4 regions of the Rhizobium sp. YTUHZ044 genome follow, and region 3 is predicted to be linked to each of the others. Evidence: predicted binding sites of a transcription regulator. Region 3 holds the regulator's gene; each other region holds the start of a gene.
The links. The regulator PhoB, encoded in region 3, activates phosphate uptake and scavenging genes when phosphate is short. The targets are predictions, from matches to a motif close to TGTCATNNANCTGTCAT.

Region 1 (7,091 bases), on a different replicon from region 3:
ACAAAGCTCTCCTCGGCGACGATCTCCAGCCGAATGTCGGGGTAGGCGGCTAGGAATGGCGGGACGATGGCGGGCAGCACCAGCCGTGCAGCGCTGACCGGCACATTGAGGCGCAGCGAACCAGCCGGCCTGTCGCGAAAACGGTTGACCACGTCGAGCGCGGCCTCCACCTCCGTCAATGCAGGGCCGAGCCGCTCCAGCAGACCCTTGCCGGCATCGGTCGCAACGACGCTACGGGTCGTGCGATTGAAGAGCCTGACGTCAAGATCGGCCTCCAGGCGACGCACCGCTTCGCTCAAGAAGGAGGCGCTGCTGCCACTGGCGCGCGCTGCCTCGCGAAAACCACCCGCCCGCGCCACTGCGACGAAGGCGTTGAGGTCACTCAGGTCTGCTTTCACTGTTCGCCACTCCGCACAGCCTGTGCGCATTGTACTCGATTATCATACGCACCGCCAAGGAGTAAGTGTGGCCTCATCTCTTGAAAGGAGCGAGATCATGTCCATCATAAATCAGTCCGACACATTCACTATCGGCGACCGCACGGTGAGGCGACTTGGCTATGGCGCCATGCAGCTTGCAGGGCCTGGCGTGTTCGGTCCGCCCAGGGATCATGACACCGCCCTGGCAGTGCTGCGCGAGGCGGTCGCAAGCGGTGTGAACCATATCGACACCAGCGATTTCTACGGCCCGCACGTCACCAATCAGATCATCCGTGAAGCGCTCCATCCCTACGGCGACGATCTCGTCATCGTCACCAAGGTCGGCGCGCGGCGCGGCACGGACGGATCCTGGATTCCGGCCTTCTCGCGCCAGGAACTGACGCAGGCGGTTCACGACAATCTTCGCAACCTCGGCCTTGATGCGCTTGATGTCGTCAATCTCCGGATCGCATTTGACCTGCATCGCCCGGCCGAAGGCTCGATAGAAGCACCCCTTGCGGTTCTGGCCGATCTCCAGCGGCAGGGTCTGATCCGTCATGTGGGCTTAAGCAACGCCACATCAAAACAGGTCGCCGAAGGCCGCGGGATCGCCGAGATCGTCTGTGTGCAAAACCAGTACAATCTGGCGCATCGGAACGACGACCGGCTGATCGACGATCTCGCCCGTCAAGGCACCGCCTATGTACCCTTCTTCCCGCTCGGCGGATTTACGCCGCTGCAATCGTCCACGCTCTCCAATGTCGCCGCACGCCTCGGCGCCACGCCGATGCAGGTGGCGCTCGCCTGGCTGTTGCGCCGCGCACCCAATATCCTGCTGATCCCGGGCACGTCGTCGCTCGGCCATCTCAGGGAAAATCTCGCTGCTGCCGGATTGGTGCTACCGGATGATGCCGTTGAGGAACTGAATCATATGGCTGACATCGCGGCCTGACAGCTGCCGGCGGCGCAATCGTTGCGCCGTGTTCTCGCGCGGCGTAGCGAGCTTGCCGGACCTGCCGGCGCAATCTGTCGGTCGGCAGCACCTTGTTGGCTGCGCCAACCGGCCGGTAAACGAGAGCATCAGGATGGCTTCCGTGTCAGAAGCTCATAAGCCACCAAGGCCCCTGACATCGCCAGAAAAACGACGATTGCCAAAGGATAATTGGCACTGGCGTTCGGATCGGCAAGCTTGGGAAGGCCGATAACAGTGCCGGCGGCCAGAATCGCCGAGAGCACAACCTCCTGAACGATTAATCTCCAAAAGCCCGTCATGATCAACCTCCTGTCATCTCCGTATTATCGGCCGAAGGACGCTCAGTCTTTATACTTCACGATGCAGCCGTTGGGAAACACACGTTGACCGCACGGTGGCAGTGACCATGCGGTCTCGGCTTCAACGCTTCGGCAGCCGACTTGTTGCAGCTATGCTTTCAATAGCGCTCCGGTACGAGCATTTCAGGCGGAACCGGCGCCCTGATGTAGTCGGCATGACGGATACGGCCCGGCAGCTGGATCTCAGGCTTCGGCACATCCTCATAGGGAATCTGCTCGAGAAGATGGGCGATGCAGTTCAGCCGCGCCCGTTTCTTGTCGACGGCCTGCACCACCCACCAGGGCGCTTCCCTGGTGTGTGTGCGCGCCAGCATTTCTTCCTTGGCCTTGGTATATTCCTCCCAGTGGATGCGGCTTTCCATGTCCATGGGCGAAAGCTTCCACTGCTTCAGCGGATCGTGGATGCGCATCTTGAAGCGGAATTCCTGTTCCTCGTCGGTGATCGAGAACCAGTATTTGATCAGCACGATGCCGGAACGGACGAGCATCCGTTCGAATTCGGGCACCGAGCGGAAGAACTCCTCGAGTTCGTCAGGGGTGCAGAACCCCATCACGCGCTCGACGCCGGCGCGGTTGTACCAGCTGCGGTCGAAGAGCACGATCTCGCCGGCGGTGGGAAGATGCGGGACATAACGCTGGAAATACCATTGATGGCGCTCCCGTTCGGTCGGCGCAGGCAGTGCCACGGTGCGGCAGACGCGCGGGTTGAGCCTTTGGGTCACGCGCTTGATCGCGCCGCCCTTGCCGGCCGAATCCCGGCCTTCGAAAAGCACCACCACTTTCAATTGCTTGTACTGGACCCAATCCTGCAGCCGCACCAGTTCATGCTGCAGCCGGAACAGCTCGCGGAAATAGATCTTTCGATCGAGCGTCTGCTCCGCGGGTTCCGTCATTCCTTCGACGACCAGATCGTCCAGCCGGTCTTCCTCCATCTGCATTTCCAGCTCCTCATCGAAGCTGTCGGCGATTTCGGCCTTTATCCGGCTGAGCTGGTCCTGATGTGTTTTAGACATGGGCTTTCCCTTCCTGCTCAGTTGACAGGAGCATGTCACTGCAAAGTTAGTGTGACGGTTGGATAACCCAAAGCTCGTTCACTTGTTCGCCTCTTTCGCCACTCCACATGCCGGCGAACTTCTTCGACGCCGCTCACGACGAGATGGAGGCGGGACTAGAGCAGCCCCGTTCGGTAGTGATCGACAAGGTTGCGGCAGGCGCGGATCGTCAGCGCCATGACGGTGAGCGTCGTGCCCGCGATACCGCTGCCCGGGAAGGCGCTGGCGTCGGTAACGATGACGTTCGGGGCATCCCAGAGCTGGTTGTAGGGATTGAGCACCGAGGCTTCCGGGCTTTCGCCCATGCGCGCGCCGCCAGTTTCATGGATTGCCGCGCCCATGCACATGGTCTTGCGGAACCATTTGCGAAACATGAAGCGGCTGAAGGCATCGGCGTCGGGAAAGGCGCCCCTGCCCATCTCCTTGAGGCCGCTGGGAGAGCCGATGAATTCCAGGTCGCCGCCGACCTCCCGGATCATGGCGATCAACGCCTCCTGCTGCCGGCGAAGCAGCCGCTGCTCCTCCTCCTGCATGACGCAGCGAATGTGCGGCACCGGAATGTTCCAGGCATCCTTTCGCTTGCCATCGAGGGTGATGCGATTGTCGGCATAGGGCAGCATGCGGCCGAAGCCGAAGAAGGCGAGACGCGCATCGGTCTCCTCTGAAACCGGCGCCCTGCCGACGCTGCCCTGATAGTCGAAATCGCCGCGGGCGGCGTCACCCTCGCCGAAGCGCGGGATGAAGATCCCACCCGACGGATTGTAGAAAGGATCGACAGGAGCGGAATCGTCAACGGCCCAACCCTTCGCCTTGGAAAAAGAGCCGAAGGCGAGGCATGGAAGCTGGTCCATGAAATAACGCCCGAGCCCGCCCGAGCTGTTTCCGAGTCCATCAGGATGTCTTGCCGATGCCGAGTTCAGCAGCAGCCGCACGCTCTCGATCGGCGAGGCGGAGAGCACGACCGTCGCGGCACGCGCCGTCGAAACCTTGCCCGTATTGCGATCGATGAATTCCGCACCGGTGGCGCGGCCGGTCTTTTCGTGGGTGGTGATGCGACGCACGATGGCGTCATAGCGGACTGTGAGCCGCCCGCTCGCCTTTGCCTCCCGCAGCGGTCGCGGCATGCGTTCGGCGTCCGGCGCGATATAGCGCCAGGAGACGACGCGCCGTTCCGGCCAGCGGCTTTCCACTGCCTGCTTGAAGATCTGTTCTGCGGGCGTCAGGCTTGCCGGTTTCGCATAGAGGCCGTCCGGCAAGGTCGGCACATCGTCCCTGTTGCCGTACAGCCCGAGATAGGCCTCCACTTCGTCATAGAAGGGCGCAAGCTCGTCATAGGAGACCGGCCAGTCCACGCCCTTTCCGCTGCGCGAGCGGATCTTGAAATCATCGTCGGTCCAGCGCAGCAGCACGCGGCCGAAACTGTGCAGACGCCCGCCGCCCTGGCGGCCGCGGATCCAGAGAAAGGGTTCACCCTTCGGCGTCGTATAGGGGTTCTTGCGATCGTTGACGAAGAAGTGGCTGAAGCGTTCAGTAAAGAAGGCCGCCCGCGCCTGGATCGGCTGCCCCTTCAGTGTGGCGCGTGCGCGCTCCCAGATATTGATGCTGCTTGCCGGCGCCTTCTTGCGCGCCGGATCGAAATCTCTGGGGCCGACGGCCGGCCCAGCCTCGAGCAGCAGCACCGACAGTCCATGGGCCGTCAGCTCTTTGACGGCAAAGGAACCCGCCGCGCCGGAGCCGATCACCAGCGCATCATAAACGATCTCAGACATGTCTCTTTCAAATCCTGTCCTGGGGCAATTCCTCAAAGCAGCGTGAGACGCGTCCGGAATTGCGGGAAAGCGCAGGGATGGCGCGTCATAGCCGCGATCCATCGGCAGCGAAGAGCGACGCCTTGGCGATATCCAGGCCCGGAGCCACGGCATCGCCCGGCTTGACGTCGACGTCGCCCATAAGACGAAGCGAGAGGCTCTGCTCCGTCCAGTCGAACCAGACGACGGTATCCGATCCCATCGGCTCGACGACGGAAACGTGGCCAGGAATGGTGGGCAGCCCGCTTACCACCCCGTCGAGCACAAGATGCTCAGGGCGAATTCCTAATGTAACAGGCCCTTCCGCCACCGCGGCCCGGAAAGCATATCCCGAGAGATCGACGGCCAGCCCGTTGCTCCGGAAGAGCAGAGTGTCGCCGTCGCGTTCGATCCGGCCCTCGATGAAATTCATGGCCGGAGCACCGATGAAGCCGGCGACGAAGAGGTTGGCCGGGCGGCGGTAGATCTCCGCCGGCGAGGCGAGCTGCTGGATGACGCCATCGCGCATGATGGCGATGCGATCGGCGAGCGTCAGCGCTTCGACCTGATCATGAGTCACATAGATCATGGTATTGCCGAGGCTCTGATGCAGCTTTTTGATCTCGACGCGCAATTCGTTGCGGAGCTTGGCGTCGAGATTCGACAGCGGTTCGTCGAAGAGGAACACGTCCACTTCCCGCACCAGGGCCCGGCCGATGGCGACGCGCTGGCGCTGACCGCCGGATAGTTCGGCGGGGCGTCGATCGAGCAGCATATCGAGGTGGAGGAGGGCGGCGGTGCGGGCGACGCGCGCTTCGATCTCGGCCTTCGGCAGACCAGCGACGCGAAGCCCGAAGGAGAGGTTTTTGCGCACCGACATGCGGGGATAGAGCGCGTAGGACTGGAAGACCATGCCGATGCCGCGATCCTTCGGCTCCTCCCAGCTGACGTTCCTGCCTGAGATCCACACCTCGCCCGCCGTAATGTCCTCCAGGCCGGCAATGGCGTTCAAAAGCGTCGACTTGCCGCAGCCGGAAGGGCCGAGCAGCACCAGGAACTCGCGGGGCGCGACGTCGATCGACATCTTCTCGATCACCGTGTGGTGGCCATAGGCGATCTTCAGGTCCTTGACGGAGACGGCGGATTGCATGGAAGCGTTACCCCTTGACTGCGCCGGCGGCGATGCCGCGCACGAACCAGCGGCCGGACAGAAAATAGATGGCGAGAGGGACGATGGCGGTGAGAATCGTCGCCGCCATGTTCACATTGTAGGTGCGCTCGCCCATCGTGGTATTGACGATATTGTTGAGCTGCACGGTCATCGGCAGGTTGTCGCGGCCGGCGAAGACGAGACCGAGCAGGAAGTCGTTCCAGATGCCGGTGAACTGCAGCATGGAGACGACGACGACCATCGGCACGGCGATCGGCAGCATGATTTCGAAGAAGATGCGCCAGAAACCGGCGCCGTCGACGCGCGCGGCCTTGCAGAGCTCCTCCGGCACGCTGACGAAATAGTTGCGGAAGAGCAGCGTCACCAGCGGCAGACCGAAGATGACGTGGACGAGAATGATGCCGGCGAGTGAATTGTAGAGGCCGATATTCGCCATGCCCCGGACCATCGGATAGAGGAAGATCTGATAGGGGATGAGACCACCGGCCATTAACAGGCCAAAGAGCGCATTCGCCCCGCGCGGCCGCCAGAGCGACAACGCATAGCCGTTGACGGCGCCGATGAAGACCGAGATCGCGACGGCGGGAACGGTGATCGCCACCGAATTCCAGAAGCCGCTGCGAATGCCGACGCAGACAGTTCCCATGCAGGCGCCCGACCAGGCTGTCACCCAGGCGGAGAAATCGAGCGTGGCGGGCAGGGCAAATATCTGCCCGAGTCGGATTTCGTCCATCGACTTCAGCGAAGTGACGACCATCGTATAGAGCGGCAGCAGGAAGAAAAGGGCGGCGCCGACCAAGAAGGTATAAAGGCCGATGCGTCCCGCGGTGATCCGTGCCGGCTTCGGCCCATTCGGGTGAGGCTGGTTCATCACGCCCCACCCTTTGCCTGGTTGCGCATGTGCATCGCGTAGCGGAATGGCGTGACGGCGATGATGACGCCAAGGACCAGCACCGTCGCGCCTGCTGTGGCAAGGCCGAGATTCTGGCGCCCGAACAGATTATCCATGATGAATTTCGCCGGCACTTCGGTGGCATTGCCGGGGCCGCCGTTGGTCATGGCGACGACGATGTCGTAGGTCTTGATCACACCCATGGCGAGCAGCATGCCGGCAGCGGCAAGCGCCGGTCCGAGCTGGGGCAGGATGATTGAGACATAGATGCGCCAGACGGGAATGCCGTCAATGCGCGCCGCTTTCCATTGCTCGGCCTCGATGCCGCGTATGCCGGCGAGCGCAATCACCATGACGAGCCCGGCGCCCTGCCATACGCCGGCAAGCACCAGCGCATAGATCGCCATGTCCCGATTGACTGCCCAGTCGAGGACGAAG
Region 2 (7,091 bases), 1.2 Mb from region 3:
TCTGGGGCGTTTACCGGACATTTCCATCCTGCCCGTAGAAATAGAGTCAAATGGCCTGCGTTTTAAGAAAAGGTAATAAATGTGGCACACGCTCTGGTAACATCCAACGCTGCAGCCTACACATCGGGGCGGGAGATCAGTCAGATCCTGGAATCCGCCCGCAGCCAAGTCGAGGAGCGATTTCTCGCGGGCGGGGCGGTGCTGCTGTCGGTGATGGATGTCCTCAACCGTCTGCTGAACTCGCTCGAAAGTGTCGCCAAGGTACTCGATGACAAGGAGGCGAGCGATACCGGCGCCGATCTCCGCGCCACCGTGGAAATCCTGACTGCATTGCCGGTCACCGAAGAAAATCGCCAGCAGGCGCTCATCTCGCTGGCGCACACCGGCAGGGATCTGCGCAAACACGTCGCCGACATGCAGGAGACGATGCGCTATCTCAGAACCTTTGCCGTGACTGTCAAGATCACTGGCGCCGGCCTCGCCGAATTCGCCGGCTTTGCTCAGGAGATTCTGGAACGAATCTATTCGGGCACCGATGAGGTCAATCGTTTCGCCGCCCATCTCGACAGCCTTGAGAAAGAGGTCAAATTCGCCGCCTCCTTCGGAGCCAACGTTTCCAGGAGCTACGCCGATACCGTTCCGGCCGTCGCCGGAGCCCTGCGCGACGATGCCGCCAAGATCGCCGAACACCGCAAAAACCTCGGTGTCCTCGCCCGCGAGGTCGGCGCGATCGCACGCGGCGTCCAGAGCAAGGTCAGCTCGACTCTATCGGCCCTGCAGATCGGCGACATCACCCGTCAGCGCATCGAACATGTACAGGCAACCTTTTCGATGCTTGAAGATTTCCTCGCGGGCGAAGATGGCGCCAGGCTCGACGCCGGTGCGCGCCAGCGTCTTCAGAATGTCGTTCACCATCTGACCGCGGCGCAGATCAACGACATGTGGATCAATTTCCAGCGGGATTCGGAAAACGTCGTCAAGACGATTGCGAGTTTCGACCACGACATGCGGGAAATCCTCAAACTGCGCGATCAAATGGGCACCGAAAGCGGCGAAGCCGGCGGCAATTTCATGCGCGCGCTGGAATCCAGCGTTTCCGCCGCCCACGAGATCGTCAAGCAGGTTGACACGGCAAGCCGGCAGGCTGACCAGGTAAGCCATTCGACGATCGGCACGGCCGCCAAGCTTTCCGAAGCCATCGTCAACATCCGCGTTGTCAGGACCGACATCCATTACATGGCTCTGAACACCAATCTGCGCTGCAGCCGGCTTGGCGAGGAAGGCAAGTCGATCAATGTCGTCACCGCCGAGCTGCGCATCTTCGCCGGCAAGCTCGATGAATCCGCCGACGCCATCGTCAACGGCCTGCCGGCGCTCGAAGCCGCTGCCGGGCGCGTGGCTCCCGCCACGGACGCTGCGGCCGGCGGACTGGACGAGAGCCTGACCTCGGCTGTCGGCAACATCCGTTCCGCGGCCAATGTCATGGAAAACGAGCTGAAGGTGCTCGCCGAAAACGGCCGCGAGGTTGCCGCCAAGATCGGCCTGCTGATCGGCAAGCTCGACTTCCAGCACGAACTCGGCGATGTCCTTGCCCGCTGCGCCGATGTGCTCAAAGGCGTCGCCGGCATCGATGTCGCCGATATTTCTGATCTCGCGGAGGCCATCGCACCGCTCGACCGCAAGATCTTCAAGCTCTACACGATGGTCCAGGAGCGAGACATTCATCGCGACATCATCCCGGCAAGCAATGAAAACATTCCAGCGCCCGCGGAGACCGCCAAAACCGAAAATGACGAGGATCTTTTCGCCGACGCGCTTTTCTAGCGCATGTCTCGCAAAACTGTGCAGCGGTTTGCGATAAAGACATGCGGAAAACCAAAGACCGAGAGCATGATAAGCGAATCTGAAGGATCACGACATGCTTTAGAGAATGAAACACGCGGCGGCTATCGCCGCCGGAATTTGTTGGCGGCATCGATCGCCGCCTTCTGCTGATCGTCCTCGATCCCGAGATAAAAATCTTCCAGCGCTGGATCGGCAAGCCCGGCACGGCGCGACAGCACATACCACTTCGCCGCCTCGATCGGATTCGGCGGCGTGCCGATGGCGTTGATGTAGAGATGGGCAAGCTTGTTCTGGGCAACGACATTGCCACCATTGGCGGCAAGTTTCAGCCATTCGAAACCCTTGACGTAATCCCTGGGACCACCGACGCCGTTGACGAGCCAGATGCCGAGATCGAGCTCGGCTGTGTCGAAGCCGGCGCGCGCGGCGCGCGCCATCCACTCGCGGGCGAGCTGCTTCTTTTCCTCCGGCAGATCCTTCAGCGTCGCATAGATCTGCGCCACGGCATATTGCGAATCCGCAATGCCCTGCTCGGCCGATTTCTCGTAAAACGGTAGCGCGAGCTTCAGCCCCTTTTCGCCGGGATTGTCGGCGACAACAATCTGCGCCCAGTTGAATTCGGCCGAAGGATTGCCGGCTTCGGCCGCCTTGCGCATATAGTCGTCGGCTTTGACCTTGTCGCGCGGCACACCTTGGCCTTCCATCAGCATGAGCGCATATTTGAACATCGCCGCAGGATCGCCGCCTTCGGCCGCCTTGCCGTACCAGAAGGCAGCGCCTTTCACGTCCTTCTTGACGCCGAGGCCTTGCGAGAGGATTTCGCCGATCAGCGTCTGCGCCGCCGGATCGCCGAGCTGGGCGCGCGGCAGCGCCTTGTCCATCGCCGCCAGATAATAGCCGCGCTGATAGGCGCCGTACGCCTCGTCGATCGGACCTTTGTAATCTTTCTCGGGCGGGAGGTCGGGCAGCTTCGCGCCCATGCGATCAAAAACGCCGACACCGTCCGAGGGCTTCACATCCCCGTTGGTGTGCCGGTCGGTACGAAAGCTTGACGCCGGAGCAGCGCCGGGCTGGCTGATGACGCTGTCCGGTGCCTGCGCCACGGCGATATCAGACCCGCCCGCAGTGAGGGCGACTATGCTGGCAAGCAGATATTTCAAAGGGCGGGCGGGCAGGATCGGCATGAGCGGGATTTCAATCCTCAAACCGTGGCGCTTTTTCGTCAAGCAGAGCATTGATCTCGGCAACGATGGATGGCGCTCGGCCGGGCTCCCCGAACACCGCCAGCCGCAGCGCCACGAACTCTGCTCCGGTCTCGGCAACGGCAAGAGCCGACACGGGATCGGTGCCGCCCATGACGATGCAGGGGATTTCGATCATTGAGGCCCACCATTCGCCGAGCGCGAGGTTCTTGGGATGCGCCTCCGGCTTGATATCCCCATCAAGCTTGCCGAAGAAGATATAATCCGGCCTGACTTCGCCGATCTCCAGCGCATTGTGCCGGTCGCTGGCATTGCCGCCGCCGACGATCAGCTTCGGAGCGTGTTTGTCGATCGCCTCCGACAGTGCCTGCGCGTTGCTGGTTATATGCAGGCCATCGGCCTTCGCCCGTCCCGCCACGCGGCTGTCGCCTGCAATCAGCGCGGCGGCCCCCGCATCCTGAATCACCGGCACCAGCTTTTCGGCATGTTTCTGGAAGGCGCCGTCGTCGAGCCCGTATTGCGGCACGATGACGGAGGCGACATCGCCGCCCTTCAGCGCATCGGTGACGATCCTTGCCTGTTCATCGGCGTCGGCAATATCAGGGACGATGAGCACCAGGCGGCAGCGGTTTTCGGGTTCGGTCATGAGGTCTTTCCGTTTCCTGCGAATTCCCTTCTCGAAAAGACGGATCCGCACTCGTTTTGTGTGAGTAGTTCCGTTAGAGGAGGCTTGCAAGAGGAGGACGTCGAAAGCATGCCGCAGGACTTGTCATTCTACTACGCCGCCGTGCCCGCGGTTCTGCTTGTTGGTCTCGCAAAAGGCGGCATGGGCGACGCTTTGTCGCTGATCGGCCTGCCCTTTCTCGCCCTGGTCGTCTCGCCGCTCGAGGCGGCGGCAATCCTGCTGCCGATCCTGGTCTTCATGGACATGATCTCGCTTGTCATCTGGCGCAGGCATGGCGATTGGGCGACGCTGAAGATCATGCTGCCGGGCGCAATTCTCGGCATTGCCCTCGGCTGGGCGACCTCGGCGCTTGTTCCCGGCAATGTCCTGCGCGTCGTCATCGGCGCGGTGACGATCCTCTTCTGCCTGCGCTATTTCTGGAACAATTTCGGCCCCGGCGCCAACAAGACGATCCCGCCGCACGGACAGCGGCCGGTCGCTGCCGCCCTCTGGGGAACGTTTTCCGGATATGGCAGCTTCGTCGCCCATGCCGGCGGCGCGCCGTTTCAGATCTATGCCCTGCCGCTCAAACTGGAGCCGCGCGAATATACCGGCACCAGCGTGCGCTTCTTCGCAATCCTCAACGCCATCAAGCTCATTCCCTACTTTGCCCTCGGCCAGCTCGACACGCAGAACCTTGCGACCTCCGCCACGCTCTTGCCTTTCGCGCCGCTCGCCACCCTTGCCGGGGCCTGGTGCGTGCGCCGCATGAAGCCGCAGATCTTTTATCCTTTCATGTATGCGATGGCGCTGATCGCGGCCTTTCTGATCATACGCGAGGGCCTCGGCTGGTAAGGGCGGCAGTACGCTGCAATGCACAATTTCCTTGCTGCAACGGCCGGTTTGACGTAGCGTTTCTGCCATGTCGAACACGGACCCCTTCTCTGCGATTGCCGACCCGAACCGGCGCTTTCTGCTGGAGGAATTGCGGCGCGCGCCGCGCACGGTCAACGAGCTTGCCGAGGGCCTGCCGATCAGTCGGCCCGCTGTCTCGCAGCACCTGAAGGCACTGCTCGACAGCAATCTTGTCTCCGTGACCTCGGAAGGTACGAAACGCATCTACGCGGTCAACAACCGCGGCTTTGACAAGCTCAATCTGTGGCTGGATCAGTTCTGGGCCTGACCGCGCCTCCGATCACACCCCTGACGCATCATAAAAACGCCCTTTTGCTGCAAGCAGACGCAAACGCGCCAGCCGCGACGTCACAAGCATCGGGCTGGCGCAATTCTGGTGTGATCACCGGTTCTTGCAAATTTTAGGCGGAATGGATGGATTTACCTCTTGCGCAAGATGATCGCCCGGCGACCCTTGGGAAGATTAATGGACGGATGACTTGAGACGCTGAATCTCGTCCTTGATGCGCAGCTTGCGGCGCTTGCATTCGGCAATTTCTGTATCGGAGATAGAAGGAGCTGTTCTGAGTGCATGCAACTCCTCCTCGAGAGCAACATGCTTTTTCTGGAGTGATTCAAGATGAGCTTCAACTGTCATTTGACCCTTCCTTCCTCTTACCCTCCCCGACCATCGTCGTCGGGGATCAAGGTGTCAACGGGCGGACTGTGACATATTTTTGAAGGCTTGTCGAAGGCCAAAAGATGAAGATGCGATGGCAAATTCATGATCACGACTAACTAGCCGTTACCCGTATTTGGTGATAGGAGCTTGCGGAAATCATCGGCAGATCGGACAAGGTCCGTGGACGATAACGGGGAATGCATATGGCCGATCAGGAACAGGCGGAAATCAGGCTCATGGTGGCGCGTCTGCGCCAGGAGCACGAGGATTTCGACGCTGCGATCAACGCCATGATCGAGACCGGATGCGACGCTCTGCGAATCCAGCGCATGAAGAAGAAAAAGCTCGTCATCAAGGACAAGCTCTCCAAGCTGGAAGACCAGATCGTTCCCGACATCATTGCCTGAAAGGAACCGCCGCAGGATGACAGATAGACCACTCGTCGCCATCATCATGGGCAGCCAATCCGATTGGGAGACCATGAAGAACGCGGCCGACACGCTGGAAGCGCTGGAAATCGCTTATGATGCGCGCATCATCTCAGCGCATCGTACGCCCGAGCGCATGATGAATTTCGCCAAGGGCGCCCGTGCGGAAGGCTTCAAGGTCATCATCGCCGGTGCTGGCGGTGCGGCGCATCTGCCGGGCATGACCGCATCGATGACGCCGTTGCCGGTCTTCGGCGTGCCGGTCCAGTCGAAGACCATGTCCGGCCAGGACAGCCTTCTTTCCATCGTGCAGATGCCGGCCGGCATTCCGGTTGGGACCCTCGCCATAGGCAAGGCGGGTGCGGTCAACGCCGCTCTTCTCGCCGCCGCCGTGCTGGCCCTTTCCGACGAAGAGATTGCCGACAGGCTCGACGAATGGCGCGAGCGCCAGAGTGCTGCCGTCGCCGAATATCCAATGGACAACCAATGACCATAGGAACAATCGGCATAGTCGGCGGCGGCCAGCTCGGCCGCATGCTGGCCATCGCCGCCGCCAGATTGAATTTCCGCACTGTCATCCTCGAGCCGCAGCTCGACTGCCCCGCCGCCCAACTGGCGAACCGGCAGATCGTTGCCGCCTATGACGATCCGGCGGCACTGGCCGAACTGGCAGACGCCTGCGACGTCGTCACCTACGAATTCGAAAACGTGCCCGTCGCAGCCGCCGAAGCGCTCTCGGCAAGCATCGCCGTCTATCCGCCTGCCAAGGCGCTTGAGGCCGCCCAGGATCGGCTCGTCGAAAAACGCTTCCTCAACGGCTGCGGCATCTCAACCGCTCGCTTTCATGCGGTCGACAGCCAGGCAGATCTCGAAACCGCGCTGAAAGATTTCGACGGCCAGGGCGTGCTGAAGACCCGCCGCCTCGGTTATGACGGCAAGGGGCAGAAGGTTTTCCGCTCGCCCGCCGACAATCCTGACGGTGCCTATGCCGCGCTCGGGGCCGTGCCGCTCATCCTCGAAAGCTTCGTCGCCTTCGAGCGCGAGGTCTCGATCATCGCCGCGCGTGCCGCGGATGGGACGGTCGTCTGCTTCGATCCCGCCGAGAATGTCCACCGCAACGGCATCCTCCATACCTCGACCGTTCCGGCCGCAATCTCGGCGACGACAGCGGAGGCCGCTCGTCGATCGGCCGAAAAGATTCTCGCCGCGTTGAACTATGTCGGCGTGATCGGCATCGAATTCTTCGTGCTTGCCGATGGCGGCCTGATCGCCAACGAGATGGCGCCGCGCGTCCACAATTCCGGTCATTGGACGGAAGCCGCCTGCGTCGTCAGCCAGTTCGAGCAACATATCCGCGCTGTCGCCGGCCTGCCGCT
Region 3 (7,091 bases):
GGGGCGAAGGGACCATGCCGCGATCGATCTATCCCCACCGACCTCTCGCAGGGCACGTCCCCTCTCCCCGCGAGCGGGGAGAGGGATAGGGTGAGGGGCAGCTCTCAATGCTAACTGAGCCTATTCCGCCGGCTGAAGCTCGGCTGCTTGGAAGCGGTAGGTGGTCGAGCAGAATTCGCAGGTGACGGATATCTCGCCGTTTTCCTGGCTGGCCTCGATCTCCTCGGCGGTGAAACCCTTCAGCACGTTGCCGATCTTTTCCCGCGAACAGCTGCAGCGGTCGAAGACGGCGCGGGGCTCGAAGACGCGCACGCCGCGCTCGTGGAACAGGCGGAACAAGAGGCGTTCGGTGCCGACCTGCGGATCGGTCAACTCGTCGGCATCGATGGTCTCGACCAGCGAGCGGGCTTCGGTCCAGGCGTCATCCTCGCCATGCGGACGGTCGCCGTTATCGCCGTCGCCGCCGTGGAGATCGGGCTGGCGCATGCGCTCCGGCGCCTCCGGCAGGAACTGGGCGACGAGGCCGCCTGCCCGCCAGCGGTGGCGCGGCTTGCCGGCATCGTCACGGTCGAAGAGTTCGGCCGCAGCCAGGCGCACCCGCGTCGGGATCTGCTCCGACTGGCGGAAATAGACGCCGGCGATCTCCTCGAGCGAGGTGCCGTCGAGCGCGACAATACCCTGATAGGGCTGGGCGAACTTGCCCTGATCGATGGTGAAGGCGAGCACGCCCTTGCCGAGCAGTTGCTCCGGCTCGGTCTCGCCTGAGGCAATCGCCTGGTCGAGCAGCGCCCGATCGAAACGGGCGTAGGCGCGCACGTTCTCCGGCGTCGAGAAATCGGCGACGAGCAGATCGACCGGGCCGTCGCCCTTGGTCTGCACGGTGAACTTGCCGTCGAACTTCAGCGAGGTGCCGAGCAGCACCGTCAGCACGACGACTTCGGCAAGCAGCCGGGCAACAGGCGCGGGATAATGATGGCGCTCGAGGATGGCATCGAGCATGGGGCCGAGCTGGACGGCGCGGCCGCGCACATCCAGACCCTCCACCTGAAAGGGGACGACATGATCATCGCCGGCGAAATCGAACTGGCCGAGGGCGGCTGCAGCTTCTGCCATGGCTTTACTCCTAGTTTCGGGAGCGGCGGCCAAAGTGTCCGGCGCTCGCGCAGTCGGGCCGCAAGCTTATGACTCGCAACATCCGATTATGGTTCAGATCGCGCCCAGGCACCAAGCAAGAATCGATTTCTGCGCATGAAGACGGTTTTCCGCTTCATCGAAGACCACGGATTGCGGGCCGTCGATCACCTCGTCCGTCACTTCCTCACCGCGATGCGCGGGCAGGCAATGCATGAACAATGCATCGCTGCCGGCCTTGGCCATCAAGGCCGCATTGACCTGATAAGGCTGGAAGACGTTGTGACCCCGGGCCCGATGTTCCTGATTCATGGAGACCCAGGTATCGGTCACCACGCAATCGACGCCTTCGACCGCACGGTCGGCATCATGGCAGAGCATGATTTCGGCGCCCTCATTGCGGGCCCAGTTCAGATAGTGATCCTTGGGCTCCGAACCAAGGGGGACGGCCATGTTCATGCGGTAGCCGAAGCGCGCCGCCCCTTCGACCAGCGAATGCAGCACATTGTTGCCGTCGCCGGTCCAGGCGATGGTCTTGCCCTTGATCGGGCCGCGATGCTCCTCGAAGGTCATGATATCGGCCATGATCTGGCAGGGATGGGTATCGTCCGTCAGCGCGTTGATGACAGGCACGGTCGCATGTTCGGCAAGCTCCAGCAGGCGCGAGTGCTCGGTGGTGCGGATCATGATCGCATCGACATAACGCGACAGCACCTTGGCGGTGTCGCCGATCGTCTCGGCGCGGCCGAGCTGCATTTCGGTGCCGGAGAGGAACAGCGTTTCGCCGCCGAGCTGGCGCATGCCCACGTCGAAAGAGACGCGGGTGCGCGTCGACGGCTTCTCGAAGATCATCGCCAGCATCTTGCCGGCGAGCGGCTTGTCGCCCTTGCCGGCCTTGAAGGCCTGCTTGCGGGCGAGCGCGTCGTTCATGATGGTTCTGAGGTCGGCCGATGTGACGGCCGAAAGATCGAGGAAATGTTTAGGAGCCATGTTCTTACCTGTCGTGCGCCCGAAGGCGGCGATCCCTTCAAGCCGTCTTCTTGATCTTGGCGGCGCGGATGCTCTCGGCGGCGCGCTCGAGGCGCACAAGCCCTTCGCGAGCTTCCTCGGCAGTGACCACCAGCGGCGGAAGAAGGCGGATGACGTTGTCGCCGGCCGGCACGCCGAGCAGATGCGCGGCCCGGATCGCCTGCAGCAATTCGGCCGAGGGAACCGCAGCCTTGACGCCGAGAAGAAGCCCTTCGCCTCGGATATCCTCGATCACATCGGGATAACGATCCTTGAGCGAGGCCAGTCCCTGGCGGAAGACGAGCGCGACGTCGCGCACATGCTCAAGGAAGCCATCGGCGAGGATGACGTCGAGCACGGCGCTGCCGACCGCCATGGCCAGCGGATTGCCGCCATAGGTCGAACCATGCGTGCCGGCCTTCATGCCGGAAGCGGCCTCGGCGGTTGCAAGGCAGGCGCCGAGCGGGAAACCGCCGCCGATGCCCTTGGCGACGGCCATGATATCAGGCGTGATGCCGGACCATTCATGGGCAAACAGCTTGCCGGTACGGCCGACGCCCGTCTGCACCTCGTCGAGGATCAGCAGCAGGCCATTTTCGTCGCAGATCCGGCGCAGCGCCTTCATGAATTCGCTGGTGGCGGCACGCACGCCGCCCTCGCCCTGCACCGGCTCGATCAGGATTGCGGCCGTCGCATCGGTAATGGCGGCACGCACGGCATCGATGTCGCCGAACGGCACCTGATCGAAACCCGGCGCCTTGGGGCCGAAACCTTCGAGATATTTCTCCTGGCCGCCGGCGGCGATCGTCGCCAGCGTGCGGCCGTGGAAAGCGCCTTCGAAGGTGATGATATGGAACCTCTCGGGATGGCCCTTGGAAAACTGATAGCGGCGCGCCGTCTTGATGGCGCATTCGAGCGCCTCGGCGCCCGAATTGGTGAAGAACACCTTGTCGGCGAAGGTGGCGTCGGTCAGGCGTTTGGCCAGGCGCTCCTGGCCGGGAATTTCATAGATATTGGAGAGGTGCCAGACCTTGTCGGCCTGCTCCTTCAGCGCCGCGACCACATGCGGGTTGCCGTGGCCGACGGAGGTGACGGCGACCCCGGCGCCGAAATCGAGATAACGCTCGCCGCTCTCGGCGATCAGCCATACGCCCTCGCCTCGCTCGAACCGCAGCGGGGCACGAGAATAGGTGTCGTAAAGCGGCGCGGCTTCAGCCATCGCGGGTCTCCCGTTCAATGTTGTCATGCGCGGATTCCGGCTAACAAAACCAGGTCCGAAAAATCAAAAATGCCGCCTTTCGGCGGCGAGCGGTACTATTTCCTTTTCGCGCTGCAATGTCAACAAAACTGCGGCCTTAGCGTATGCCGCAAGCTTGTACAGGGGCACTTTCGGCCTTCAACAGGCATTATTGCAGAAATGACACGCAGAGGCAGCAAGTTGGGGAAAAACTTGAAATTCGATTCATCCGGATTCCCGCGACTCTTGTCACGGAGTCAGCCTCACACTAGGTTAAAGTTCAATTACTAGACTGCATGCGGCGGAACTAGTCACCAAAATTGATCAAGCGTTTCTTGTTTCGGAGGCTTCCGGGACAACGGTGAGGGATTCTGCCATCACCAACGCAAAAGGTGGAGACAGGGCATGAACTGGACAGACGAGCGGGTCGAGAAACTCAAGAAGCTTTGGGCCGAAGGACTGAGCGCCAGCCAGATTGCTGCGCAGCTTGGCGGGGTCAGCCGAAACGCCGTTATCGGCAAGGTGCACAGGCTCAGCCTTCCCGGCCGCGCCAAGGCCGGCGGCACGGCCACCGCGGCGCGCACGCCGAAGCGCCAGACATCCGCGCCGCGCGCGCCGAACTACGCCTCCCGGATCGCCACCCGCACCGTGACCCGCCAGCAGGGCGCAACCCTGCTGAAGGAAGAGATCGAGATCGATACAGTCGAGGAAATGGAATATGTGCCGAAGGGCAACGTGGTGGTGCCGATTTCCCGCCGCCTCGGCCTGACGGAGCTCACCGAACGCACCTGCAAGTGGCCGGTCGGCGATCCGCTCAAGGAAGATTTCCATTTCTGCGGCTGCGAATCCCCGGACAATTCGCCCTATTGCAGCTATCATCAGAAGCTTGCCTATCAGCCGATCAACGAACGCCGCCGGGCGGCGGCGCGGGTCAGCTGAGCGGACCGGTATAGCCAGACATAAAAAACGGGCCGCCGTTTCTTATTCGAGTGGGAAGTGACCTTTGCGTTTAGCAACCCCCACACTCCGTCATGCCAGGGCTTGACGGAGGAGAGGTGGCGCCGGGACAAGTCGGCTTTGCAGGCGCGATGGAAAGGTGGTGCCGAGACGCATAAGCCTCGCCGGCGCAACGACGCTGGCTCCGCAGCGGCGACGATGGACGACAAGGCGGGCCTCACAAGCCGTACTGCCGTGCGTTTGGCGGGAACGCCAACCCCACACTCCCTCAGCCTTCAGGCCTCCATCGAATAACCGGCGCCGCGGACGGTGCGGATGACGTCCTGCATGTTGGAGAAATTCAGCGCCTTGCGCAGGCGGCCGACATGGACGTCGACGGTGCGTTCGTCGACATAGATGTCGTGGCCCCAGACGCCGTCCAGCAGCTGCGAACGGGAAAAGACCCGGCCCGGCGACGACATCAGGAATTCCAGCAGCCGGAATTCGGTCGGGCCGAGGCGGACTTCGCGGCTCTTGCGGTGGACACGATGGGTTTCGCGGTCGAGCTCGATATCGCCGCATTTCAGCACCGAGGACAGCACCTCGGGACGGGCCCGACGCAGCATCGCCTTGACGCGGGCGACGAGCTCGGGGGTCGAGAAGGGCTTGACGACGTAATCGTCGGCGCCGGTGGACAGTCCGCGCACACGCTCGCTCTCCTCGCCGCGCGCCGTCAGCATGATGATCGGCAGCCGCTCGGTTTCCGGCCGCATGCGCAGGCGCCGGCAGAGTTCGATGCCGGAGACGCCGGGCAGCATCCAGTCGAGGATGAGAAGGTCGGGCGTGCGCTCCTGAAGCCTGATCTCGGCCTCGTCGCCGCGCAGGATGGTATCGACCTCAAAGCCTTCCGCCTCAAGATTATAGCGAAGAAGCACGCTCAGCGCTTCCTCGTCTTCAACAACTGCGACTCTCGGGATCATGCGTGTCCGTCTCCTCGCGCACAAGCCTTAAACCGGGACGATTTAAGCAGGCGTCCTGCGCAAATTCAGAAATTGGCTGCGACCTCTTTGCGCGCCCCGAACGGGCGCGCACGCAAGTGACTGGTCCGGGCGGCTGGCCCGGGCGGCTCGTTCGGAACAATTATTCTCGTTCGGAACAATTATTCCGTCGCGGCGCCGACGGTGTTGGCACTGTCATCCTTCGGACGATCGCCTTCCGGCTGGGCGCCCGTCGCCATGTAGTAAATCGTCTCGGCGATGTTGGTGGCATGGTCGCCGATGCGCTCGATGTTCTTGGCGCAAAAGAGCAGATGCGTGCAGCTCGTGATGTTGCGCGGATCTTCCATCATGTAGGTCAAGAGCTCGCGGAACAGCGAGGTGTACATCGCGTCGATCTCGTTGTCGCGTTCGCGGATGGCGGTCGCCTTGTCGGCGGCGCGTGTCGTATAGACGTCGAGCACTTCCTTGAGCTGGACGAGCGCCAGCTCGGAGAGGTGCTCGAGGCCGCGGGCGAGCTTGCGCGGCACGCCTGTGCTCTGCACGGCGATGACGCGCTTGGCGGTGTTCTTGCCGAGGTCGCCGACGCGTTCGAGATCGGCGGCGATGCGGATCGAACCCATGATCTCGCGCAGGTCCGAGGCCATCGGCTGACGGCGGGCGATGGTGACGATCGCCTTGTCGCCAATCTCGCGTTCGGTGTGATCGAGGATCACATCGTCGGAAATGACCTTTTGCGCCAGCGCCGTATCGCCGTTGACCAGCGCCCGGACGGATTCCGCGACCATCTGTTCGGCCAGGCCGCCCATTTCGGAAATCCGCCTGGAGAGGAACTTCAGATCATCATCATAGGCGGAATAAATATGTGTCGATGCCATGGGGCTTTGTCCTCGAATAACGGAAAGCTTCGTGTCGCCGGGATCAGCCGAAGCGACCCATGATGTAATCCTGGGTGCGTGGATCGTCGGGGTTGGTGAACATCTTGTCGGTGTCGTTCTCCTCGACGAGGTTGCCGAGGTGGAACATGGCGGTGCGCTGCGAAACACGCGCGGCCTGCTGCATGGAGTGGGTGACGATGACGATCGTGTAGTTCTCGCGCAACTCGTGGATCAGCTCCTCGACCTTGGCGGTGGCAATCGGATCAAGGGCCGAGCAGGGTTCGTCCATCAGGATGACCTCCGGGCTGACGGCGACGGCGCGGGCAATGCACAGGCGCTGCTGCTGACCGCCGGAGAGGCCGGTGCCGGATTCGTGCACGCGGTCCTTGACCTCGTTCCACAGGCCGGCGCGCTGCAGGCTGCTCTCGACGATCTGGTCGAGATCGGCCTTCGACTTGGCGAGACCGTGGATGCGCGGGCCGTAGGAAACGTTTTCGTAGATCGACTTCGGGAACGGGTTCGGCTTCTGGAAAACCATGCCGACGCGGGCGCGAAGTTCGACCACGTCGATATCCGGATCATAGATGTCGTCGCTGTCGAGCGTGATCTTGCCGGTGACGCGGCAGCCTTCGATCGTGTCGTTCATGCGGTTGAGGCTTCGCAGGAAGGTCGACTTGCCGCAGCCCGAGGGGCCGATCAGGGCGGTTACGGTGTTTTCGCGGATGTTCAGGTTCACGTCGAAAAGCGCGCGCTTCTCGCCGTAATATACGGAGACATCCTGTCCAATCATTTTATACGGGACGTTGCTCATCTTCTGATCCAGCGCCTTTTCAACTGCAGCTTCCGTCAGCATGTTCATGATGTTTAACTCCGTTTACCAGCGGCGCTCGAAGCGACGACGCAAGA
Region 4 (7,091 bases), 320 kb from region 3:
TTCTTCCAGCGCATGCATCTTGCGCGTCTCGGTCTCGCGCGGTTCGAGGAAGCGCAGCGGCTCGGGGATCGGCACCTGGTAGACGAGCACTTGGCCAGGCCCGAGCTTCTCTTCCGGGATGCGGTGGCGCGTCTGGATGATCGTCGCTTCGCTGGTGCGCGTCGTCACCGCGACATTGGCGACCTTCTGGAAGAAGGCACGGATCGAAACGGCATTGGTCGTGTCGTCGGCGCCCTGGTCGATCACCTTCAGCACGTCATCAGGCCCGATGATCGAGGCCGTCACCTGCACGCCGCCGGTGCCCCAGCCGTAAGGCATCGGCATTTCTCTGCTGGCGAAGGGCACTTGGTAGCCCGGAATAGCGATCGCCTTCAGGATGGCGCGGCGGATCATCCGCTTGGTCTGCTCGTCGAGATAGGCGAAGTTGTAGCTGGCGAGATCGCTCATTCGGCGGCTTCCTTCATGTCTTCGCCGGCATTGCGGGCGGCTTCGAATTCGCGGCGCATGCGGCGGACGAGATCGAGTTCCGCCTGGAAGTCCACATAATGCGGCAGCTTCAGGTGCTCGACGAAGCCGGTCGCCTGGACATTGTCGGAGTGCGAAATGACGAATTCCTCGTCCTGTGCCGGCACGGTGATATCCTCGCCGAGCTCTTCGGCGCGAAGCGCGCGATCGACCAGCGACATCGCCATTGCCTTGCGCTCGCTCTGTCCGAAGACCAGGCCGTAACCGCGGGTAAACTGCGGCGGCGCCTTGGCCGAGCCCTTGAACTGGTTGACCATCTGGCATTCAGTGATCTGGATCGTGCCAAGCGAGACGGCGAAACCGAGCTCCGGCACGTCGAATTCCACCTCGGCTTCGCCGATGCGGATCTCGCCGGTGAAGGGGTGGTTTCGGCCATAGCCACGCTGAGTGGAATAACCGAGCGCTAGCAGGAAGCCCTCGTCGCCGCGGGAAAGCGCCTGCAGGCGCAGGTCGCGGGTCATCGGAAATTCCATCGGCTCGCGGGTCAGGTCTCCGATCTCGTGATCTTCGGGCATGTCGCCGTCGGCCTCGATCAGGCCCTCTTCGCCGAGGATTTCCGAGACGCGCATGACGCGGCCGGCCTCGGCCGGGCGCCGGGCCGGCGCCACGACCAGTTCGTCCTGAAGCAGCGACGGATCGAGAAGGCGATGAGTATAGTCGAAAGTAGGCCCAAGCAGCTGGCCGCCCGGCAGATCCTTGTAAGTCGCCGAGATGCGCCGTTCGATCGTCATATTAGCCGTCTCGAGCGGCTTGGAATAGCCGAAGCGCGGCAACGTCGTGCGATAGGCGCGCAGCAGGAAGATCGCCTCGATCATGTCGCCGCGCGACTGGCGCACGGCGAGGGCGGCGAGCGTGCGGTCGAAAAGCGAGGCCTCCGCCATGACGCGGTCGACGGCGAGGGCGAGTTGTTCGACGATCTGCTCAATGCCGATCGCCGGCAACGAACGGTCGCCGCGGCGGCGGTCGGCAAGCAGCCGATGGGCATTGGCGATGGCGGCCTCGCCACCTTTGACGGCAACATACATGAGCTCAGATCTCCGTTGCTGTGATCTTGGTGGTGCGCGGCAGGCAGACGAAGTGTCTGCCTGAGGTCAACACGATGTCGACGCCGCGCGGGAAGAGCGCCCGGTTCTCGCTCCAGAGTCTGAGGAAGGTCTCCGGCAGGCTGGCCGGCCCGATCTCCACGACACTCTTGATGCCCGGACCCATCAGCGCCAGCCTGCGTCCGCCGTCGAGTTCGGGAAGTTCGATGACAACAGTCGTCGAACGGTCGGGATATTCCTGTGTGCCTGATGCAAACAGGCCGAAGGAGCAAAGCGTAATGCCCGCCTCAATGAAGGCAAAACGCGCATCGGCCTTCTCGGCGGTCAGCGGCGCGCCAGTGTGGAAGCCGAGCCACTCCGGCATGGCGGATTTCGCCAGTCCCGTGGTAAGCCAGACCGGCGTGTCGTGGTCGCAAAGCGTGAGCGCGATCGCGCCGGCGGCAATGCCGAGCGGCGCCGGCGGAGCGATATCGGGCTCAATGGTCTGAATGGCGCCGGGACGGGCCATGCCGTCCATCAGCATCTTGAAGACGCTCTGTGCATGGAAAACCGGGTCGGCAAAACCGCCGATCAAAGCTTCTGTCGCAAGACCCATCAGTTGTCTCCCCGCACCATGGTGAAGAAATCGACGCGGGTTGCCGCCGTCTCATCCGCCTTGCGGCGCTCAGTGGCGGCGATGCGCGCGGCAATCGGCAAAAGCAGTGCCTGTTCGACAAAATTCTTGCTCGTCTCCTCCTGCCAGAGCGCGTCGAAGATCGCCGCAAGACGGGCCTTCTCCCGGTCGGTGCCGAGCGCCTGCGCATGACCGATGGAACCGGACTCGAGCCGCACCGTCGCGCGTGTCATCGTCACCTCGCCGAGATTGAAAGGAGCTCCGCCGCCGCCGATGCGGCCGCGCACCATTACAAGTCCGGTCTCCGGTCCGCGCACCGGATAAGCCACGGGCTTTTGCGGCAATGCGTCCCAGACTGCCTGGAGTTCGCTCCGTTCCGCTCGCGCCAACAGATCGGCGGCGCGTTTGCGCTCCGAGACCGTTTGCGACGCGGCGTCTTCCTTGTCCGCTGATATCATCACTGCTTTCCTCGAAATGTCTATTGATATAGACAACCATACAAGTTATACCTAGCCTTAAATCGGTGTCGTGACAAGCGTGTGACATCGTGGGGCAAGGCAGGGGCAGAATGGCAGGACTAAAGCAGGTGCAGAGGCAGACAGGTGTGGCGCTCTGGCGTCAGATCGCCGATCGAATTCGCGAGGCGATCGGCAACGGAGCCTATGACGAAACGGGAATGGTGCCGCCGGAAACGGTGCTGGCGCTGCAATTCGGCGTTAACAGGCATACGGTGCGCAGTGCGCTGGCGGCGCTGGCGCAGGAGGGGATCGTGCGCGCGGTGCAAGGCCGCGGCACGCTGATCGAGCGCAAGCAGCGGCTGAACTTCCCGATCACCCGGCGCACGCGCTTCACTGCCGGCATCGGCGATCAGGCGCGCGAGACGCGTGGTCTTCTGCTCGATGAGGCGCAGGAGGAGGCGAGCGCCGAGGTTGCCCGCTGGTTGGGTGTCAAACAGGGCGAGCAAGTGATCCGGCTGGAAACATTGCGCCATGCCGACAGGCGGCCGGTTTCAAAAGCGACCAGCTGGTTTCCCGCCGGCCGTTTCGCCGGGATCGGCGAGGCCTACCGCAAGCATGAATCGATCACCAAGGCTTTCGCCGAGCTTGGCGTGGCGGATTATGTCCGCGCGACAACCGAGGTGACGGCTGCCCATGCCGGGACAGCCGACCTTGCCGACCTGGAACTCACCCCCGGCGCGATCCTGCTGATCGCCAAGGCAATGAACACCGATCTCGACGGCGTGCCGGTGCAATATTCGATCAGCCGTTTCGCCGCCGACCGGGTGCAGTTCACGATCGAGAACTGAGGCCAATAGTTGAGGCAGGCGTGCCGACCGCTTCCGGCGGCACGCCTCACCGAATTAGTGTGCGCCGGACATATCGCCCAGAACTTCCTTTGAAGCCACGGTTGAATCCGCCTTCAGCTTGTAGACCATTGGAACGCCGGTCGCGAGATTGAGGGCGAGCACGCCTTCTTTGGTCAGCTTGTCGAGCACCATGACCAGCGAGCGCAGCGAATTGCCGTGGGCGGCGACCAGCACCTTTTCGCCGCGCAGCACGCGCGGCAGGATTTCCGTGAGGTAGTAAGGCCAGACACGGGCGCCGGTGTCGCGCAGGCTCTCGCCGCCCGGCGGCGGCACGTCATAGGAACGGCGCCAGATATGAACCTGTTCCTCGCCCCATTTGGCACGCGCGTCATCCTTGTTGAGACCGGAGAGATCGCCGTAGTCGCGCTCGTTCAGCGCCTGGTCGCGGATCGTCTCGAGGTCGGGCTGGCCGACCTTGTCGAGGATGAGCTTCAGCGTGTGCTGCGCGCGCACCAGCGCCGAGGTATAGGCGACGTCGAATTTGATCCCGTATTCGGCAAGTGCGGCGCCGCCGGCGTTGGCTTCCTGGATGCCGAGCTCCGTCAGATCCGGGTCCTTCCAGCCGGTGAAGAGATTCTTCAGGTTCCAGTCACTCTGGCCGTGGCGAACGAGGACGAGGGTACCGCTCATGAATATGCCTCCGAGATGTCGTTATTGGGAAGAAAGCCCGAGCACGTCGAGCATGGAATAGAAACCTGGCTTCTTGTCGCGCGCCCAGAGCGCCGCCTTGATCGCGCCGCGCGCGAAGATCGAGCGGTCTGCCGCGCTGTGCGACAGGGTGACGATTTCGCCTTCTCCGGCAAAAAGCACGGAATGCTCGCCGATGACCGAGCCGCCGCGCAGCGTCGCAAAACCGATCGTGCCGACTTCGCGCGCGCCGGTGTGGCCGTCGCGGACCCTCACCGATTTCGAGGCAAGATCGATACTGCGGCCCTTGGCTGCCGCTTCGCCGAAGAGAAGGGCGGTGCCGGAAGGAGCATCGACTTTGTGCTTGTGGTGCATTTCCAGGATTTCGATGTCCCAGTCCGCCGGATCGAGCGCTCGTGCCGCCTGCTCGGCCAGAACGCTGAGCAGATTGACGCCGAGGCTCATATTGCCAGACTTGACGACGCGGGCATGGCGTGCCGCGGCGGCGATCTTCGCGTTGTCCTCGGTCGAGCAGCCTGTCGTGCCGATGACATGGACGATGCGGGCCTGAGCGGCGAGACCGGAAAACTCCACCGTGGCGGCAGGCGCGGTGAAATCGAGCACGCCTTCGGCATGCAGGAAAGCCTGGAGCGGATCGTCGCCGATGATGACGCCGGTCGGGCCGAGCCCGGCAATTTCACCGGCATCCTTGCCGACGAAGGGCGAGCCGGCACGTTCGACGGCGGCATGCAGCATCACGCCTTCCATGGAATGAATGAGCCGGATCAGCGTCTGCCCCATGCGTCCCGCTGCGCCGACCACCACCAGTTCCATCGCAGCATCGCTCATGTCAGTCTCGCCAGCTTAGTATGAATCCGAGGCCGAGGGCCTCTGCAGATTGTTGAGGCGAGCGTAAAGACCGTCGCTGACCTTCGCAAGCGTCTCATGATTGCCCTCCTCGACGACCCGGCCCTGCTGCATGACGACGATCTTGTCGGCGCGCACCACGGTCGATAGCCGATGGGCGATCACCACCACGGTGCGCCCGGTCATCGCCTCGTCGAGCGCCTTCTGCACGGCGGCCTCGGATTCGGTGTCGAGGGCGGAGGTCGCCTCGTCGAGCAGCAGGATCGGTGCATTGCGCACCAAAGCGCGCGCGATGGAAAGTCGCTGGCGCTGGCCGCCTGAAAGCGTCACGCCGTTTTCGCCGACAGGCGTATCGTAACCCTGCGGCTGCGCTGAGATGAAGTCATGCGCATAGGCAAGCCGGGCGGCCTCTTCCACCTCGGCATCGGTCGCTTCCGGCCGGCCGTAGCGGATATTGTCGCGGATCGTGCCCTCGAACAGGTAGGGCTGCTGCGAGACATAGGCGAGCTGCTGGCGCAGCGACTTCTTGGTGATGTGGGCGATATCCTGCCCGTCGATCAGGATCTCGCCTTCGCGAGGGTCGTAGAAGCGCGGAATGAGGCTGATGACGGTGGATTTGCCCGCTCCAGAGGGGCCGACAAGCGCCGTGGTCGTCCCGCCCTCGGCGACGAAGCTGACACTGTTCAGCACGCTTTCACTGCCGTAGGCGAAGGAAACATTGCGGAATTCGATGCGCGCCTGCGTCACCGTCAGCGGCCGGGCATCCGGCAGGTCGCGCTGGCGCGGCTCCATGTCCAGCAATTCGTAGATCATCCGTGCATTGACGACGGCGCGTTCCATCTGCACCTGCAGGCGGGCAAGGCGGCGGGCCGGGTCATAGGCAAGCAGCAGCGCCGTCACGAAGGAGAAGAAGGCGCCCGGGGCCACATTGTAATAGATCGAGCGATAGGCGGCATAGGCAAGCACGCTGGCGACGGCGAAGCCTGCGAAGCTCTCCGTCAGCGGCGAGGTGCGCTCGGAAAGCCGGGCAATCCGGTTCGCCCGGTTTTCGGCGGCGGTGATGAGCTTGTTGACCTTGTTCTCCAGCTCCTCTTCCATCGTGAAGGCTTTGACGATGGCAATACCCTGGATCGTCTCCTGCATGGCCCCCAGCACGTGGCTGTTCAGATGCACGGCCTCGCGGGTTGCCGAGCGAAGACGTTTGGAAACATAACGCAGCGCATAGAGCAGTGGCGGCGCCATGATGAACACGGCGAGGCTCAGCAGCGGGTCCTGGAGGACCATCACGCCGATCAGCGAAACGAATGTCAGGAGGTCGCGCACCGTCGAGGTGATCGTCAGGTTGAGCACGTCACGGATGCCGCTAACGTTCTGGCTGACTTGCGCGGCGATATGAGCCGAGCGCGCCTCGCTGAAAAAGCCGACTGAAAGCGTCATCAGATGGGCATAGAGGCGGCGCTGATAGCGGGCGACGATATTGTTGCCGACCTTGGAAAGCGCCACCGCCTGGCCGTAGCTGGCAAAGCCGCGCAGCACGAAGGCAATGAAGATCGAAAGACAGATGATCCAGACGACGTCGGCGCGGCGGTTGGCGAAGGCCTCGTCGATGATCGCCCGCATGATCCAGGCGGTGAACGCCGTCGAAAGTGCCACGACCACGAGGCAGACGATAGCGAAGACATAACCCCAGAGATGGTCGCGGCCGTTTTCAGCGATGATGCGCTTCAGGATGCCGGTGACGGTATCGCTGCTGACGCTCTGCTTTCTGCTTTCCACGGCTTCCAAATATCAAGCTTCCTGTCCGAGACTGAGCGCGTCGTGAATGTGGCGCGCACTTTGGCCGGCTCTATAAAGAGTTGGGACTGGTTTGGCTAGACCGCGGCGCGTCCCGGAGGGACGCGCCCTGGGCTCAGCGCCGCCAGCGGCGGCCTTCCGTCGATACGCCGAAATTGGCCGGCATCCGCGCATAGGACGAAAGTCCGGCGAGCGCCGCCAGCGGATGCGTCACCACATAGGTCGGGATGGTGCGAAGCAGCGCACTATGTGGCGC

Region 1: the regulator PhoB is predicted to act here: its motif matches at 2,816-2,832, upstream of ppk2 (polyphosphate kinase 2).
Region 2: the regulator PhoB is predicted to act here: its motif matches at 5,368-5,384, upstream of NL154_RS17905 (YdcH family protein).
Region 4: the regulator PhoB is predicted to act here: its motif matches at 2,710-2,726, upstream of phnF (phosphonate metabolism transcriptional regulator PhnF).

Annotation. Positions count from the first base shown of each region.
Region 1 covers NZ_CP101430.1:227,943-235,033, reverse strand. The annotation lists gene NL154_RS30550 (LysR family transcriptional regulator) at 1-398, opposite strand, end outside; gene NL154_RS30545 (aldo/keto reductase family oxidoreductase) at 496-1,371, shown strand; gene NL154_RS30540 (hypothetical protein) at 1,500-1,691, opposite strand; gene ppk2 (polyphosphate kinase 2) at 1,850-2,764, opposite strand; gene NL154_RS30530 (GMC oxidoreductase) at 2,920-4,572, opposite strand; gene NL154_RS30525 (ABC transporter ATP-binding protein) at 4,658-5,740, opposite strand; gene NL154_RS30520 (carbohydrate ABC transporter permease) at 5,748-6,632, opposite strand; gene NL154_RS30515 (carbohydrate ABC transporter permease) at 6,632-7,091, opposite strand, start outside.
Region 2 covers NZ_CP101426.1:3,625,285-3,632,375, forward strand. The annotation lists gene NL154_RS17880 (chemotaxis protein) at 82-1,824, shown strand; gene NL154_RS17885 (tetratricopeptide repeat protein) at 1,947-3,029, opposite strand; gene NL154_RS17890 (thiamine phosphate synthase) at 3,040-3,693, opposite strand; gene NL154_RS17895 (sulfite exporter TauE/SafE family protein) at 3,802-4,566, shown strand; gene NL154_RS17900 (ArsR/SmtB family transcription factor) at 4,634-4,894, shown strand; gene NL154_RS17905 (YdcH family protein) at 5,090-5,263, opposite strand; gene NL154_RS17910 (YdcH family protein) at 5,491-5,694, shown strand; gene purE (5-(carboxyamino)imidazole ribonucleotide mutase) at 5,711-6,205, shown strand; gene NL154_RS17920 (5-(carboxyamino)imidazole ribonucleotide synthase) at 6,202-7,091, shown strand, end outside.
Region 3 covers NZ_CP101426.1:153,257-160,347, reverse strand. The annotation lists gene NL154_RS00770 (Hsp33 family molecular chaperone) at 121-1,113, opposite strand; gene argF (ornithine carbamoyltransferase) at 1,207-2,121, opposite strand; gene NL154_RS00760 (aspartate aminotransferase family protein) at 2,159-3,358, opposite strand; gene NL154_RS00755 (GcrA family cell cycle regulator) at 3,782-4,315, shown strand; gene phoB (phosphate regulon transcriptional regulator PhoB) at 4,609-5,292, opposite strand; gene phoU (phosphate signaling complex protein PhoU) at 5,472-6,185, opposite strand; gene pstB (phosphate ABC transporter ATP-binding protein PstB) at 6,229-7,044, opposite strand; gene pstA (phosphate ABC transporter permease PstA) at 7,060-7,091, opposite strand, start outside.
Region 4 covers NZ_CP101426.1:4,496,252-4,503,342, forward strand. The annotation lists gene NL154_RS21910 (alpha-D-ribose 1-methylphosphonate 5-phosphate C-P-lyase PhnJ) at 1-447, opposite strand, end outside; gene NL154_RS21915 (carbon-phosphorus lyase complex subunit PhnI) at 444-1,550, opposite strand; gene phnH (phosphonate C-P lyase system protein PhnH) at 1,555-2,163, opposite strand; gene phnG (phosphonate C-P lyase system protein PhnG) at 2,163-2,639, opposite strand; gene phnF (phosphonate metabolism transcriptional regulator PhnF) at 2,750-3,487, shown strand; gene NL154_RS21935 (2,3-bisphosphoglycerate-dependent phosphoglycerate mutase) at 3,542-4,177, opposite strand; gene dapB (4-hydroxy-tetrahydrodipicolinate reductase) at 4,199-5,023, opposite strand; gene NL154_RS21945 (ABC transporter ATP-binding protein) at 5,039-6,826, opposite strand; gene NL154_RS21950 (glucokinase) at 6,951-7,091, opposite strand, start outside.